DNA from 4 places in the Pseudodesulfovibrio portus genome. Region 1 is predicted to be linked to each of the others. Evidence: predicted binding sites of a transcription regulator. Region 1 holds the regulator's gene; each other region holds the start of a gene.
The links. The regulator sigma-54, encoded in region 1, starts transcription at its own class of promoters, with help from an activator protein. The targets are predictions, from matches to a motif close to CTGGCACGGNNNNTGCTT.

Region 1 (4,018 bases):
GGTCAAGATCACTTCCGATCGCATGACCTATGACGAGTCGGGCAAGGTCGTGTCTTTTGTGGGCAACGTGGTGGCCGAACACGGCCAGCTGACCCTGTGGGCCGACCGGTTGTCCGCCTATCTGGCTTCCAAGACCGACAAGAAGTTTTCCGCCGACTCCGTTGAACGGATCGTGGCCGAGGGCAACGTCAAGGCAAAGAAGGAGTCCACCGAGGGCACCTGCGGCAAGCTGACCTATTTCGTTGATCGTCAGCTGCTCCGGATGGAGGACAAGCCGCTTCTTCAGGACGGTCCCAACAGCCTGACCGGCGAAGTCATCAATTTCCATATCAGGGAAAACCGGTCCGAGGTCGAAGGCGGCAAGGATCGCGTCAAGGCCATCTTCATGACGCCTGAAAACTTGAAGGTGCAGTAGATGACGACAGCCGGACTGAGGGCGGCGAACCTCTCCAAGCGATACGGCCAGAAAGAGGTCGTGCACGGCATCAACCTTGAATTGAATCCCAAGGAAGTTGTCGGCCTGCTTGGCCCCAACGGTGCGGGCAAGACCACCACGTTTTACATGCTGGTGGGCATCGTCACGCCCAATACCGGGCTTGTCTCCCTGAACGGCGAGCCCATGACCGACAAGCCCCTGCACGAGCGGGCCCGCATGGGAGTCAGCTACCTGCCTCAGGAAAGTTCCATCTTCAAAAAGCTGACCGTGCGCCAGAATCTCCAGATCATACTGGAGCAGACGACCATGACGCCTCGTGAGCAGATGGCCAGGGCGGACGAACTGATGGAGATGTTCACCATCACCAAGCTTGCGGACCAGGCGGCCATGTTCCTGTCCGGCGGCGAGCGGCGCAGGCTCGAAATTGCCCGGGCCCTGATCATGGACCCGCAGTTCATCCTCCTTGACGAGCCCTTTGCGGGCATCGACCCGATCGCGGTCATCGACATCCAGGAAATCATCTCCGTGCTCAAGTCCATGGGCATAGGTATTCTCATATCCGATCATAACGTTCGGGAAACTTTGAATATCTGCGATCGCGCCTATCTCGTCTACGAGGGCACTGTCATCCTTGAAGGAGCGCCGGACGAGATCGTCCAGAATAGTCAGGCCCGCCAAATCTACCTGGGCGAAGACTTCAGCCTGTAGCCCGCATCCTACATTTTTGCCGATTCCCGATTTACACCTTACCCAAAGGTTGGTACACTTTTTTCATAGTGATTAATGTCCATTTTATTGCCAATAGTAACAGAGTGTTATAACAATCTTGTTGCTTCCCTTTCTCGAATGTGCCATACTGAATGTGTAGAAATGATGTATTGAATGAAAAAAAATCGCATGGAATATTTCCAGACGTAATTCGATTATAGCAGGTTCAGAGATGTAAATATGGGTTTGGAACTCAGGCAACAACTCAAACTTTCCCAGCAACTGGTCATGACGCCGCAGTTGCAGCAGGCTATCAAGCTGCTGCAGTTGTCTCGTTTGGAGCTGCTTGAAACCGTGCAGCAGGAACTCATGGAGAACCCGTTTCTCGATGAGTTGGAAACCGAAGCCGAAGTGCACGATTCCTCGGAGAAGCTGACCGAATCCCAGGCTGAAGAAGAACTGGTGCGCAATGCGGACTGGGAGAACTATCTGGGCGAATTTTCCAGCACGTCCAAGCAGGCCACGGCCCGTGATGCCGAAGTCCCGGAGGACGGCCTCTCCTTCGAAGCCCGCCTGGCGTCCAAGCCCTCCCTTGAAGGCCACCTGAATTGGCAGATGCGGCTATCCAATTTTACCGACCAGGAGATCGCCATCAGCGAGATCATCCTGGGCAATCTCGACACCAACGGCTATCTTCAGGCGTCGGTGGACGAGATACGGCTGATGGTCCAGGCTTCCGCAGAGGAAGTCGAGGACTTGCTGATGCGTATCCAGCGCCTGGACCCGGTCGGGGTCGGCGCCCGTACTCCACAGGAGTGTCTTCTCGTCCAGATGGAAGTTCTCGGCCTCGATGATCCGATCCTGGTCTCCCTGGTCAAGGACCATCTGGAGGACCTGGAGAAGAACCGCTACAAGCCCCTGGCCCGCAAGTTCAAGTTGTCCATGGACGAGCTCAAGGAGTACCTTGACCTCCTGCAGACGCTGGACCCCATGCCGGGCACCAATTTTTCCAGCAACGAGCCTCATTACGTCAGCCCGGACGTGTATGTTTACCGATACGGAGAGGATTTCGTCATCATCCTGAATGAGGATGGCCTGCCCCGGTTGCAGATGAACACCTTTTACATGGATTCCATGAAAGGGGCCGCCGACAAGGAAAAGGAATATTTCCAGGAAAAGATGCGTTCTGCTGCATGGCTCATGAAAAGCCTGTACCAGAGGCAGAGGACGCTGTATAAAGTAGTTGAGAGCATTGTCCGCTTTCAGCGGGAATTCTTCATCGATGGCGTGACAAAGCTCAAACCATTGATTCTCAAGGAGGTGGCCGAGGATATCGAGATGCATGAATCCACCGTCAGTCGTATCACTACCAACAAGTACGTCTCGACGCCGCACGGGATCTACGAACTGAAGTTCTTCTTCAATTCGGCCTTGGATCTTGATGACGGTTCCCAGGTGGGTTCGGAGAGCGTCAAGGCGCTCATCAAGCAGATGATAGCAGGTGAAGATACGAAGAAGCCGCTGAGTGATGAACGGATCGGTGAAATCCTCAAGGACAAGCTCGAGGTGAACATCGCCCGGCGCACGGTCGCCAAGTATCGCTCGGCCATGGGCATCCCTTCGTCTTCCAAACGCAAGCAGTATTTCTAACCACTGTTTGCCGGACTTCTACCAAGGAGGCAGCGTATGAACATCAGCTTCACTTTCAAGAACTTCGAGCCGTCCGATCATCTCAAGGGCTACGCGAACAAGCGATTTGAAAAAGTGGCAAAATACGTTTCCGATGCGGAATCCGATCTTCAGGTCAATCTGCTGGTCGACAAATATCGTCACAAGGCCGACGTGATTCTCAATTCCGAAGGCATACATATATCTGCGTACGAGGACTCCGAGGACATGTACTCCACCATCGACATGGTGCTGGACAAGCTCGAAGCCCAACTCAGGAAAATGCGTGAAAAGCAGAAGAGCCGGGTCAAGAAGGCGCGGGGCAACAAGGTGATGATGAACGTCCTCACCTACGAGGACAAGACTCCCGGGGAAGCCCCCAAGATAGTGGGCACGGACGAATATGTGCCCAAGCCCATGTCCATAGACGAAGCCGCCATGCAACTTGATGCGCTCGAAAACGAGTTCCTTGTCTTCCGCAATGCGGAGACCGAGGGTGTGAATGTGATCTACAAACGTAAGAACGGCGATTACGGCCTCATCGATCCCGGATACTGATTATGAAACTCGGCGACTACCTGGCGAAGGAACTTGTCCTTCCCGAATTGGCGTCCGGCACCAAGTCGGACGTATTGAAAGAACTCATCGCCCCCGTGGGCGTTAAATATCCCGAGATGGACACGGACCAGGCGGTCCGTGTCCTTCTCGACCGTGAGAAGCTCGGCACCACCGGGATCGGCGACTCCATCGCCATTCCCCACGGCAAACTCGAGGACCTGGAACAGGTCGTCGTTGTCGTGGGCCGAAGCCTCAAGGGCGTTGACTATGATGCCCTGGACCACAATCCCTGTTCCATCTTCTTTCTGGTGCTGGCTCCGGAGCAGGTGGCCGGAATGCACCTTCGCGTCCTGGCCCAGATATCCCGTCTGCTCAAGGACGAGGAATTCCGCAAGGCCTTTATGGAGGCCGACGGTTTCGAATCGCTCTGGCAGTTGATCAAGGGTGTCTAACCGAGAAGGTCCGAAGTCCGTGACTCCGTTGAACACTTTCCCCGTCGTCATCGTCACCGGCATGTCCGGTTCAGGAAAGAGTACGGCGCTCAACGTGTTCGAGGACCTCGGGTTCTTCTGCATCGACGGACTGCCGTCCGAGATGTCCCCCAAGATCGCGGACCTGGTTCACAAGAATGACACCAAGTACCGAGGG
Region 2 (4,018 bases), 1.1 Mb from region 1:
GGCCCGAGTAGAGCACGTCGTCCACCAGCACGATGGAGCGGCCCTCGACCTCGAACCCGATCTCCGAACAGTTGATGACCGGAGCCAACTCCAGGTTGGTGGTCCAGTCGTCGCGGTACAGGTTGATGTCCAGCTTGCCCAGCGGCACCTTGGTGCCCAGCCGCTCGTCAAGGAGCTTCTTGAGCCGTTCGGCCAGGTCCGCCCCGCGGCGCTGGATGCCGAGGATGGCAATGGACTCGTCGTCGCCCCGGCGTTCGTAGACTTCAAAGGCCAGACGCTCGAGCGTCCGGCTCATCTCCTTTCCGGTCAGTATAGTGCCGCATTCTTTCATGGCATGGGCCTCTCATGGCTGTTTTTTCACGGTCCGAGGAATGGAGGAAATTAGCCCATCTACGGGGGGTGGTCAACTTGCGCAAGTAGGAATCACTGCTTTTGGATTTGACAAAGGATAGTATTGATCTTACCTCTTCTTTTCCCGACCACAATTAGGAGGAATTATATGTTTGAAGTAACCGAAGCCGCCCAGAAACAGCTGGAAGGCTATTTTTCCGATAAAGAAGCGTCCCCCATCCGCGTGTACCTCGCGGCCGGTGGCTGAGCAGGCCCTCGCCTGACCCTGGCTCTGGATGAGCCTAACGATAAAGACGTCACTTACGAAGCTTCCGGTTTCACCTTCGTCGTAGACAAGGAACTCGAAGCCCAGACCGGCAATATCAAGATCGACATGACCTACTACGGGTTCGTGGTCGACTCCGAGAATCCCGTTGGCGGCAGCAGCGGCGGCAGCTGCGACTGCTCCTCTGCGGGTTCCTGCGGTTCCGCCGGATCCGGCGGCTGCGGCTGCTAGGGCGATAAGCCGCCATCTGCGGCGTTGCTGCAAAAAGGCCAGACCCTTGCGTATTGAGATACGCGGCGGTCCTGGTCTTTTTTTGCGCCTTGCAGCTGACGACTTCTCGCCCTAGCTGCGTCCCTCCGTCCTGGGGGATGATCGGTGGCGGGGAGAAGAGGTTCATGTGTTTGGCGCGGTCGGTGGCCACAGACCCTTGCGTATTAGGATACGCGGCGGTCCTGTTTTTTTGCGCCTTGCAGGTGACGGCTTCTCGCCCAAGCCGGTTCCATCCGTTCTGGAGAATGGGTGGCCGGGCACTGTGCCGATGTTCAGATTATAATATGAATGAAGAGTCCGCGCGGTAGGATTGAAGCCATTCACAACAGCACATGGGAGGTACCATGAAAAGGAATGCAATCATTCTGGCGTTGGTCGCAGCCATCGCACTTTGCGTTGCAGGGCTTGCAATGGCTCAATCCGGAAGCATGCCCGGTCCCGGCAGCGGCATGGGATATGGCGGCATGGGGTCCGGCGGCGGCAAAGGCTACGGCGGCATGTGGAGAGGCTACCAGGCCACGCCGGGGCAGCAGGAGGCGTTCAGGAAGATCACGGAGAAATACCAGCCGCAGTTCATCAAGCTGGCGGACAAGCTGTGGGCCAAACGGGCCCAACTCAACGGTGCCCTGGCCCAGGAAAAAATCGACCGGCAGCAGGCCAAGGCCTTTGCCAAGGAAGCCGGCGATCTCCTGGCCCAGTCCTATGAGCTGCAAGTGGAAATGCTCGCCGACATGCGCGAGCAGGGGTTGTCCTACTTCGGCATGGGCATGATGCACGGCGGCATGATGGGCGGCGGCATGATGGACATGATGCATGGAGGCATGATGGGCGGCATGATGAATATGATGATGGGCGGCGGCCAGCGGTATTACGGAGACGGTCAGCCCGGCCCCGGCGGCTATGGAAACATGCCGGGACCAGGCATGATGCAATAGGGCTTCGCCTGCGAAACACCCCCCCCCTGCCATCTCCTACCGTGGCGGATGGGCCCGACCTTTCTGCGTCTTGCAGATCAAGATTCTGTATTCCAACAGTCCGAAACTCATGGAAAACGCTCCGAAATGGGGCGTTTTCTGTTTTGGTGAAATACCTTTTTTTGCAGAAAAGGGGTTTACAAGACTATTTTCCTGATTACGTTTAGTAGATCGAAAACTACTATTAGGAGTATAGTCATGATCAATGTATCCGAATCCGCCCAGCAGGAGCTGACCAAATATTTCGCAGACAAGGAAGTGCAGCCCATCCGGGTGCACCTGGCCGACGGCGGCTGCGCAGGCCCCCGCCTGTCCCTGGCCCTTGACGAGCCGCGCGACGGCGACAAGTCCGTTGAACAGGGTGCCTTCACCTTCCTTATCAACGAGGAACTGGCTACCGCCTCCGGCGCGGTCTCCATCGACATGTCCGAGTACGGCTTTGTCGTGAATTCCGAGAACCAGATCGGTGGCGGCGGCTGCGGTTGCGCCTCCTCGGGTTCCTGTGGTTCCGCCGGCTCCGGCGGCTGCGGCTGCTAGGTTGCGATAAGCGGCGATCTGCTGCGTTAAGTGAATTGTTCGCGAGCAACGCGAGCGTTACAAGATCTTACACCTCAGGCGTGCTGCAAAAAGCCCAGACCCTTGTGTATTGAGATACGCGGCGGTCCTGGGCTTTTTTTGCGCCTTGCAGCTCACCACTTCTCGCAACCTAGCCGCGTTCCTCCGTCCTGGGGGACGGTCGGTGGCGGGAACTGGGAAATGCTGAATTCATTGCGATAGGCTGCGGATTATGCGTGGGGCGAAGTACACCGACATTACTCAGGTTCCCCAGCCCGGCGTCCGAAGAACCCAAAAAAATAAACGCGAGCGATTTGGGTGCCAAGGGCACCCAACAGCGGGTCACCCCACAGCCGTCCCGTAAGAAGAGGCTCTTCCTCCCCAAGACGCACTTCGTCATCTTCAGGCTTCGGAGAGTGGGTCGGATGTGCATTTTCCGAGGGGGGATTTGACCGCAGCGTAGCCTTCTACGTGAGGATCAAATTCCCCCTCGGAAAATGTGCAGACGGCCCGCTATCCGAAGCCGCAAGCAAAAACGAAAAGGGGTGGCATCTTGTGCCACCCCATTCGATTAGGACCGCAACCCCGGAATACCACCGGGTTAATCGAACGTCCTTTGGTCGACGAGCCGGGGAGCGCCCTCGGGCAGGGTGCCCGGCGCAACGGCTTCGACGATTGGTCTCAATTTCATGGTCGCCTGAAAATCGGCGACAAAGGATTCTTCATCCAGCGCGACAGCGGTCTCGCAGATCACGATCAGCGCATCTCTGCCATTATCACTCTTTACCTGAATCTGCCAGCCCGAAATGCCGGGATATTTGGCAATGACCGCAGCGGCTTGGCCTGGATAGATGAACTGACCCTTGACCTTGGCCGTGTCGTCGGCGCGGCCCTTCCAGCCCGTGAGCTTGCGGGCCGTGCGGCCGCACGCGCACTGGGCCGTGTCGATGGAGGACAGGTCGCCCGTGGCCAGCCGCACCAGCGGGTAGTCGGTGAAAAACGGGGTGACCACCACCTCGCCGAGTTCGCCGTCGGGCAGGGGCTCGCCCGTGGCCGGGTCGCAGATCTCCACATGCCGGTAATTGGACAGGTGCATGCCGCCCAGCTCCATGCACTCGTAGGCGATGCAGCCCACGTCCGCAGTGCCGTAGCCCTGGCGGACCGTGATGCCGAACATCTCCTCCACCTCGGCGCGCAGGGCTTCGGGCAGGGGCTCGGCGGCCACATAGGCCTTTTCCAGCTTGAAATCGTTCTTGAGGTCGAACCCCGCGGCCTCGGCCTTCTTGCCGATGACCTTGAGGTAACTGGTCATGCCCACGAAGGCCGTCACCGGCAGCTGGGTCAGGAACTCGATCTGCTTGTCCGTGTTGCCCGGCCCGGCCGGGACGACCGCGCACCCGATGTCCCGAAGCGGCTCTTCAAGCATCAACCCGGCGGGCGTCATGTGATAGGAAAACGTCATCTGGGCCAGATCGCCGGGCCGGAATCCCGCGGCAAAGAACCCCTCGGCCCATGCCCAGTAGTCCCCTTCCCGGCCCTCGGGATCATAGATCGGGCCCGGGGACTGATAAATACGCGACAGCTCGCCCGGCTTGCAGTTCAG
Region 3 (4,018 bases), 1.6 Mb from region 1:
GCCTGGAAGGTGGGCCAGGAAAAGGCCGACAACGGCGTCATCCTGCTGGTCTCCAAAAACGACCGCAAACTCCGCATCGAGGTCGGCTACGGCCTTGAGGGCGTGCTCACCGACGTCCTGGCCGGACAGATCATCGACCGGATCATCTCGCCCCAGTTCAAGGCCGGGGATTTCGACAAAGGCTTCCTGGCGGGCGCGGCGGCCATTACCAAAGCCGTGCGCGGCGAGTTCGAGGCACCGCCCCAGACATCCCGGAAACGCAGTCGCGGGGGCGCGATCCCCTTCATCGTCTTGATCATGTTCGGTATCATCTTCATGACCGAACGGTTCGGACGGGCCAAGATGCGCGACCAGGTCGTGCGCGACCCCAAGACCGGCAAAGTCTATCGCCGCTCCGGCATGGGTGACGCGGCTTCCACCCTGTTCCTGCTGTCCATGCTGTCAGGCAGACATGGTGGCGGCGGCGGATTCGGCGGCGGTGGTGGTGGATTCGGTGGTTTCGGCGGTGGCGGATTCGGTGGCGGCGGCGCAAGCGGTGGCTGGTAGGCCAAGGAGATGACCATGAACACAGCACAGACTTTCCTTACCCAGGACGAGCAGGACACGCTCATCCGATGCGTCCAGGAAGTGGAGACACAAACCTCGGGCGAAATCGTCCCCATGGTTGCGGACGCCAGCTACGAATACCCCCGTGCCTCCCTGATCGGCGGGCTCATCGGCGGCGGGCTGGTCGGCATCGGCGCGGCCCTGGCCTTCGGTCAGGAGGACCTGTGGTTCTTCCTGGCAGTGTTTTTGGCCGCGTTCCTCATCCTGTCCCGGCTGCTGGAGGCTTTCCCGGCACTCAAGAAGCCCTTCATCTCCAAACGCCAGATGCGCGAAGAGGTCGAAGAAGCGGCCTTCACCGCCTTCTATCGCCACGGGCTGCACCGCACCCGCGACCTGACCGGCATCCTCATCTATGTCTCGGCCTATGAACACCAGGTGCAGGTGCTGGCCGACAAGGGCATCAACGACAAGGTGGACCCGCAGGTTTGGCAGGAAGTGGTGACCATGGTCACCGAGGGCATCAGGGCGGGCAAGCCCGGCGAGGCGCTCTGCCGGGGCGTGACCCGGTGCGGTGAACTGGTGGCCGAAAAATTCCCCGTCAAGGCGGACGACACCGACGAACTGCCCAACCTGATCATCGACGGATAATCGCTGATTTTACACAAGGGTCACAGACCCTCAATACAATCGTAACACGGGTCTGGTCTTCTCCGTACAGGAGGCCAGACCATGTTTTCCATCGGACTCGCCGCTGCATCACTGTTCATCCTGCTCCTCGGGCTCACCATCCTGAGGGCGCTGGACGATCGCCCGTCCCCCAACGCAAGACTCCTCTGCGACATGCTGTCCACGCTTGACAACGAACCTTCCGATCACGCCCCCTTCACGGAAACACACGCCTGATGCACCGCAGGGGGCTCCAAACCTCCATTATTTGACCAGTAAAACATACTCAAATCGTTGTGCATCTTGTCCCGCGATTCCGCTTTGTCATAATTACTCCCTCCATCCACCGCCGATTTTCTTCTTCATGACAATATTGTCATGATACTTTCCCCAGTTGCGAACGTTTATGTGCAAACAAGTCAGTTTCCATTGACGACGGCTTGGCAAAACACAATCATGATGCGCCCTTGTCCATTGGCATTCTTATTGCTTTAACTACCCACCTTAACTGGTCAATTTATACCAAAATTGTCATTCTCCTTGGGCCGGGAACTTGAGGAGGATGAGCGAGGCAGGCCGCGCCGGGCGGTCTTCCTTGAGTGCAACCTGAGGAATTGGCCGGAAATCATTGGGAGGGTTGGAATGATCCAGAGCGGCGATACCGCCTTCATTCTCGTTTGTGCGGCCCTGGTTCTGCTGATGACGCCGGGGCTGGCCCTGTTTTACGGGGGCATGGTCCGGAGCAAGAACGTGCTCGGCACCATCATGCAGTCCATCATCATGATTTCACTCATCAGCCTCGAGTGGATATACCTCGGCTACTCCATGAGCTTCGGCCCGGACGTGGCCGGGTTCATCGGCGACATGTCCTATTTCGCCCTGAGCGGGGTGACCGCAGCGCCCAGCGAGACCTATGCCACCACCGTGCCGCACATCGTGTTCATGATCTATCAGTGCATGTTCGCGGTCATCACGCCCGCGCTGATTACCGGCGCTTTCGCCGAGCGGGTGCGCTTCGCCCCGTTCTGCGCCTTTTCCGTGCTCTGGGCCGTGTTCGTCTACAACCCGGTCTGCCACTGGATCTGGGGCGGCGGGTTCCTCTGGGCCATGGGCGTCCTCGATTTCGCGGGCGGCCTGGTGGTCCACCTGACCTGCGGCGTGGCCGCGCTGGTGGCCTGCGTCTTCATCGGCCCGCGCAAGGGGTTCCCCAAGCGCCAGTTCATCCCCCACAACCTGCCCATGACGCTCATCGGCACGGGCCTGCTCTGGTTCGGCTGGTTCGGCTTCAACGGCGGAAGCGCCCTGGCTGCGGACGAAATTGCGGCCACCGCGTTCGTGGCCACCCATATCGCGGGCATGACCGGCATGCTCACCTGGACCGTGGTCGAATGGTATCACGCGGGCAAACCCACCACCCTGGGCGCGGCCTCCGGGGCCATCGCCGGGCTGGCCACCATCACGCCCGCCGCCGGATTCGTGGGCCCCAATTCCGCCGTGGTCATCGGCTTCATGGGCGGTTTGTGCTGCTACCTGGCGGTCATGGCCAAAAACCGGTTCGGCTACGACGACTCCCTGGACGTGGTCGGCATCCACGGCGTGGGCGGACTGGTCGGCACCATCGCCCTGGGGCTGTTCGCCTCCTCCTCCGTCAACCCCGGCGGGGCGGACGGCCTGCTGTTCGGCAACGCCGGGTTCCTCTTCACCCAGCTCACCGGCATCGCCATCGTCGGCGGCTACACCCTTGTCGTGTCCTTCATCATCCTCAAGGCGATCAACGCCGTTTCCCCCCTGCGCATGGCCGCCAACGAAGAGGAAATCGGCATGGACACCTCGGAACATTCCGAATCCGCATACCAGGCCTAAGGAGCAGCCATGAAAAAAATCGAAGTCATCACCCGAAACTACAAGCTCGACAGCATCAAGGAAGCGCTGACCCGCCTCGGCATCAAGGGCATGACCGTCAGCGAGGTCAAAGGGTTCGGACGCCAGGGCGGACACAAGGAAGTCTACCGGGGCGCCGAATACCAGATCGATTTCGTGCCCAAGATCAAGATAGAACTCGTCGTGGGCGACGAAATCGTCCCCGATATTGTCCAGACCATCACCCAGGCCGCCCGGACCGGCGAAGTCGGGGACGGCAAGATATTCATCTCGCCCATCGACGACATCGTCCGCATCCGCACCGGCGAATCCGGTATTGAGGCGATTTAAGGGCCTCCGGGGGAAGGGGAGAGGGAAACCCTTTGCAAAGGGTTGTCCCTCTCCCCTTCCCCCGAACCATCATCCCCTCTCCCTTCCTAAACTTTTTCTATGCGCATCCGCGCGGTCAGTGGGCAAAGTCTCTACCGCCGACAGACGACACAAAAAGTTTGGGAGGGTCCAGGGAACCTTTTGAAAAAATTCCCTGGTCACGCCGAAGGCGACTTTACAAATCGACCAATTCTACGTCGGAATCGGAGATGGCGGTGCCCAGGAACCGGGTGCCGGTCCGGGCGAACCGGGCCGCGTCGTCGGTGGTCAGGTAGCGGGTGCGACCGCACTCGATGTCGGTGCGGGCCAGCCCGTGACGGTCGAGTTCCCGGCACACGGCTTCTGCGGTGGTGGCAGCCGAATCCACGATGGTGGTGGATGAGGGCACCACGTTCCTGATGGCCGGAGCCAGAAGCGGGAAGTGGGTGCAGCCCAGGACCAGGGTGTCGGGGATGACTGGGCTGCCGGTTCCCGATGCGGGGTGAAAGACCGGGTCGAGATAGCGGGACGCCACGGCTTCGGGCACGGCACCGTCGATCCACCCTTCTTCGGCCAG
Region 4 (4,018 bases), 1.3 Mb from region 1:
GAGGCCTCGGTGGCCACGAAGTTGGTGTGGCCGCTTCGCCTGAGCCCCCACTGGCTGTTGAAGGTGTATACCGCGACCTGGAAGAGTTGTTCTGTCTGGTTGTTGGTGAAATGCCCGTTCAGGAACCCTTCTCGGTCCACGCTGACATATTGCAGGTAGCCCGAGGTGTAGCCGTCCTGGATGTGGTACAGGGTGGCGGACGGGTTGTCGTAGCTGGTGGTGACGCGGGCGTCCCGCACCGGGTCGCCGATGGAGGCCAGGTTCTGCACGTTGTTGCCGAGGCCGCTCGCATTGCTCACCCCGCCGGTCCAGGTCCCGGTGGCGGAGGTGATGCCGAAGTCGTAGGAAATGAAATGCTCGGTCCCGATGGCTCCGCCGTTGCTGCCGAAGGTGACGGCGAATTGGGGCAGGCCGTCCTCGTCGAAGGAGGCCGTTGTCCACGCGCCGGGGCTGGTGGCGCTGCTGGCCGTGGTGGAGTCCAGGGAGAACGCGACCTGGTTCACGAACTGCCCCTGGCCGTCGAAGACCATGACGCCCGCGCCGACCAGTCCGGCCCCGGAGGTCCCGTAGGCCGCCGAGCCGTCGGATTCGGCGGGAATGGCGATGAGGTACTCCCAATAGGAGTTCCCCGGGGTGGCGTTGGACAGGGTGTAGTCCGCTATGGGGTCGAAATAGACGGTCACTTCGTGGCCGTTGCCCTCGTTGTCGTAGCAGGTGATGCTCGATGAATACTCGGGCAGGGTGTCCCCGAAGGGCGTGGACGCGTTGCTCAGGTTGGCGTTGTATGCCTCGAGCATGGCCATGAAGGGCGTGGAGTAGCTGCCGAACAGGTCGGCTGCCGTGTGGTCGAGGTTGGTGACCATTTCGAAGGAAGTGGTGGCCCGGGGCTCCGATTGCACCGTGCGGACGAGGTTGCCGTCGACGATTTCGTCTTCGTACGGCAGTTGGACGTCCGAGATGGTGGTGGCCAGTTCCCCGGTCTCGCGGTCAACGACGTACCCCTGCAGCCGGTATCCGTGGGGGTCCACGAGGTAGGCTTCGTTGTTGAAACGGAACGCGCCGGCGCGGGTGTAGTACTCCGCGCCGTTCGTCGTGTTGCCGTCATACGGGTTGTTGACCCCGAAATAGCCGTTTCCCTCGATGGCCAGGTCCGTGGCCGTGGTGGTCGTCTCCAGCCCGCCCTCCGTGAAGATGGTGCGGATTTCCGAGACGGCCACGCCTTTGCCGATCTGGCTGAAGGCGAAGGCACCCGTCTCATAGATGGAGCCCCCGGTGCCCAGTTGCTGGCTCATGAGCGACCCGAACTGGGTGTCGGCCTTCTTGTAGCCCGTGGTGCTGACGTTTGCCAGGTTGTTGCCCACCACCTGCATGCTCGCGTTGTGCGCGACCACGCCAGTGGCTCCAACATACAAACTGCTGAAACTCATACTTCCTCCAATCCGGCTGGCCGGATGTGGCGGGAATCCCGGAACGACCCGTTCCCGGAAAGAAATTCCCGATTCCTTCTCACCCGTGGTGTGAGCAAGGGATGTGCCATTTTGAATCGTATTGTATTTCAATATATAAGGTCCGGCACCGGGCAGGAATATCCTTCCGGCGTCTCCGGTGGAGGCGTGGTCGGGGTTTCCGATCTTTCCCTTGCCAGCTTTTCCCTCACGGCGTAGGCTGGCCGGACTTTCGTCGAAAGTGACAGCAATCGAAAAAACATGGAGATATCATTGATGAAGAAGACCTTTATTCTGCTCGCCGCAGCGGCCCTTGCCCTCATGCTCATGGCCGGTTGCGACCGGCAGGAACCCTCGGTCAAGATCTGCATTGTGGACGAAGCCGCAGCCTTCAAGGACAACAAGGTGGCCAAGGACGCCATGGCCTACCTGCAGCAGCTTGGAGCGCCCATGCAGGCCGAGGCCGAGGCCGCCTACAAGGCCATGCAGGAGAATCAGACTGAGGAAACCGTGGCCGCCTACAAGCTGGCCATGGGCAAATTGCAGAACACCATGAACGGCGAGCAGCAGCGCATCGTGGCCTTGGTCGACGCGAAGTTCAACGAAGTGCTGGAGAAATACCGCGCCGAAAACGGACTGACCCTCATCCTGAGCAAGCAGGCCGTGATTTCCGCCAGCGACGCCGTCGACATCACCGCCGACATCGTGGCGGCCATGGACGGCGTGGTCCTGGATTTTACTCCGCCCGCCGCAGCGGCAGCGCCCGAAAAGGAAGAGGCCGCCCCCGAAGCCGCGTCTGAAGCCGCGCCCGAAGCGGCCAAGCCCGCCGAATAGCCGGACCGAAAGAAACAAAAAAAGGGCACCCGCGCGCGGGTGCCCTTTTTTTGTTGTCGTGGATTCGGTCAGTGGTTCATGTAGGCATTCATCTGGTCCGTGGTCTCCCGGTGGGCCGCAACGAACAGGTCGAAATTCGTTTTGACCTGGTCCATTTCGCCGTCCCTGGACAGGCGCTCCATGTTCAGGGCCAGTTCCGACAGCCGTTCGGCCCGGACCACGCCGCACATGCCCTTGAGGGAGTGGGCCAGCTTGGAGGCTGTCAGGGCATCTCCCGAATCGATGGCCTCCCGCAGTTCGGACGTCCTCTGCGGGCTGTCCTGGAAAAAGGCGACCAGCAGTTCCTGTGCGAGTTCCTCGTCGTCAGCCAGGCTGGCCAGGAATTGCGTTTGGTTGAAAAGGACATCGGTCATGCTCTTGGCTCCCTTGTCGAAAGTGGAGTCCTGTTTATCATTCACGCTGTCTTATGGGAAGGAATTTCCGTGCGCCGGAGCCGCAACCGGACCGATCCCCGGGTCATTTGCAGGTGCAGAATTTGCCGGCGCGCCTGTGCCAGCGGTCCCCGTCGAATTCGAGAACAACCTCCTGCATGGAGCGGAAGGCGGGATTGCTCAGGCAGAATCGGTTCGGGAGCTGCTTGTACGCCTCGGACACCTTCCGGGCGTGGGAGTAATGGGCCCGCACCCAGAAGTCTTTTTCCGGGGCGTCGGAACGGATGCGGGCGTATGCCTCTTCCAGGGAGACCGCTCCCTGTCCCGGGGCCGTGATCACGGTGGGCCGCCTGAGGGGGATGCCGTTTTCGGTCCCTGCGAACAGGAGCCGCGAGTTGCTGCAAAACAACGTGCCGCATCGGCCGTCGCCATGCTGGAAGACCAGCCCCCGTCCGTTGCCGAACAGTTTCCCGGCCTCCCGGTACAGGTGTTCCGGATCGGCGGGCGGAGCAGGCTCCCGGAGGTCCGTCTCCGTGCCGTTGAGGCACATGACGGGGTGCCGGGGGATGAGGTGGTATTGCGGCCCGTGGGAGCGTCGGAAGTACCGGACGCGGGGGGTGCCTGTCGTCAGGACGGCGGTCATGGCCGCCAGGGTCAGCCCTTTGACGACACGTGCGTCGGCGTCGCCTGCGCGGCCGGCCCCGGCGTGGTCCAGGAGCAGGGAGCAGCAGAGCAGGGCCTGCTCACGAAAGCCTCCGGCCTTTGACAGGTCCTTGCCCAGGCGTTGCAGGGCCCGGGCCGCGCCCCGCTCTCCGCGCCGGGCGGCGGCCCGCAGGACCAGCCCCTCGAACAGCTCGGCCACGCAGGCCTCGGGACCGGCGCTGGGCACGGGCAGGGGCTCTCCGGGACACCCGGCTGCGGCCAGGGTCATGAGCATGGCCGCGCCGACGCGGCTGTCCGATACCGTCGGCTCGGGGGGACGGAAATCACGCGGCACCGGGGCGTTGAAAAGAGAGAACCAGCCGGGCCAGTCCCCGTTGAAGCTGCGGGCCATGCCCTCGAGGACGCCCAGCCTGGCGGGCAGCCAGCACTCCCTGACAGGGTAGCCGTCGGCCAGCAGCTCGAGGATGCCGCCCAGTCTGTCCGGGGACGGAAACGTGCACACTGCCGCGCGCAAATTGCCCACCCGCCGCTCGCGCAGCATCCTGGGAAGCCCTCCGGCCAGATCGCCGCCGTCAAACAGGTACGTTCCCCGTTGACTCCTGAGCAGAAATGCGTCGCCCCTCCATACGGGCAGAGCTCTGAATT

Region 2: a site for sigma-54 is predicted at 1,018-1,035, ahead of OO730_RS06780 (Spy/CpxP family protein refolding chaperone). Genes of this name have one in related genera too.
Region 3: a site for sigma-54 is predicted at 1,687-1,704, ahead of OO730_RS08960 (ammonium transporter). Genes of this name have one in related genera too.
Region 4: a site for sigma-54 is predicted at 1,520-1,537, ahead of OO730_RS07900 (flagellar hook protein FlgE). Genes of this name have one in related genera too.

The regions. Positions count from the first base shown of each region.
Region 1 covers NZ_AP026708.1:303,369-307,386, reverse strand. The annotation lists gene OO730_RS01555 (LptA/OstA family protein) at 1-415, shown strand, start outside; gene lptB (LPS export ABC transporter ATP-binding protein) at 416-1,144, shown strand; gene rpoN (RNA polymerase factor sigma-54) at 1,385-2,794, shown strand; gene hpf (ribosome hibernation-promoting factor, HPF/YfiA family) at 2,831-3,370, shown strand; gene OO730_RS01535 (PTS sugar transporter subunit IIA) at 3,373-3,822, shown strand; gene rapZ (RNase adapter RapZ) at 3,842-4,018, shown strand, end outside.
Region 2 covers NZ_AP026708.1:1,397,641-1,401,658, forward strand. The annotation lists gene pyrR (bifunctional pyr operon transcriptional regulator/uracil phosphoribosyltransferase PyrR) at 1-331, opposite strand, end outside; gene OO730_RS06775 (IscA/HesB family protein) at 500-847, shown strand; gene OO730_RS06780 (Spy/CpxP family protein refolding chaperone) at 1,231-1,821, shown strand; gene OO730_RS06785 (IscA/HesB family protein) at 2,059-2,397, shown strand; gene OO730_RS06790 (phenylacetate--CoA ligase family protein) at 3,017-4,018, opposite strand, start outside.
Region 3 covers NZ_AP026708.1:1,854,984-1,859,001, forward strand. The annotation lists gene OO730_RS08945 (TPM domain-containing protein) at 1-546, shown strand, start outside; gene OO730_RS08950 (TPM domain-containing protein) at 562-1,194, shown strand; gene OO730_RS08955 (hypothetical protein) at 1,276-1,449, shown strand; gene OO730_RS08960 (ammonium transporter) at 1,855-3,075, shown strand; gene OO730_RS08965 (P-II family nitrogen regulator) at 3,085-3,423, shown strand; gene murI (glutamate racemase) at 3,638-4,018, opposite strand, start outside.
Region 4 covers NZ_AP026708.1:1,625,145-1,629,162, reverse strand. The annotation lists gene OO730_RS07900 (flagellar hook protein FlgE) at 1-1,427, opposite strand, end outside; gene OO730_RS07895 (OmpH family outer membrane protein) at 1,722-2,279, shown strand; gene OO730_RS07890 (Hpt domain-containing protein) at 2,348-2,737, opposite strand; gene OO730_RS07885 (MBL fold metallo-hydrolase) at 2,796-4,018, opposite strand, start outside.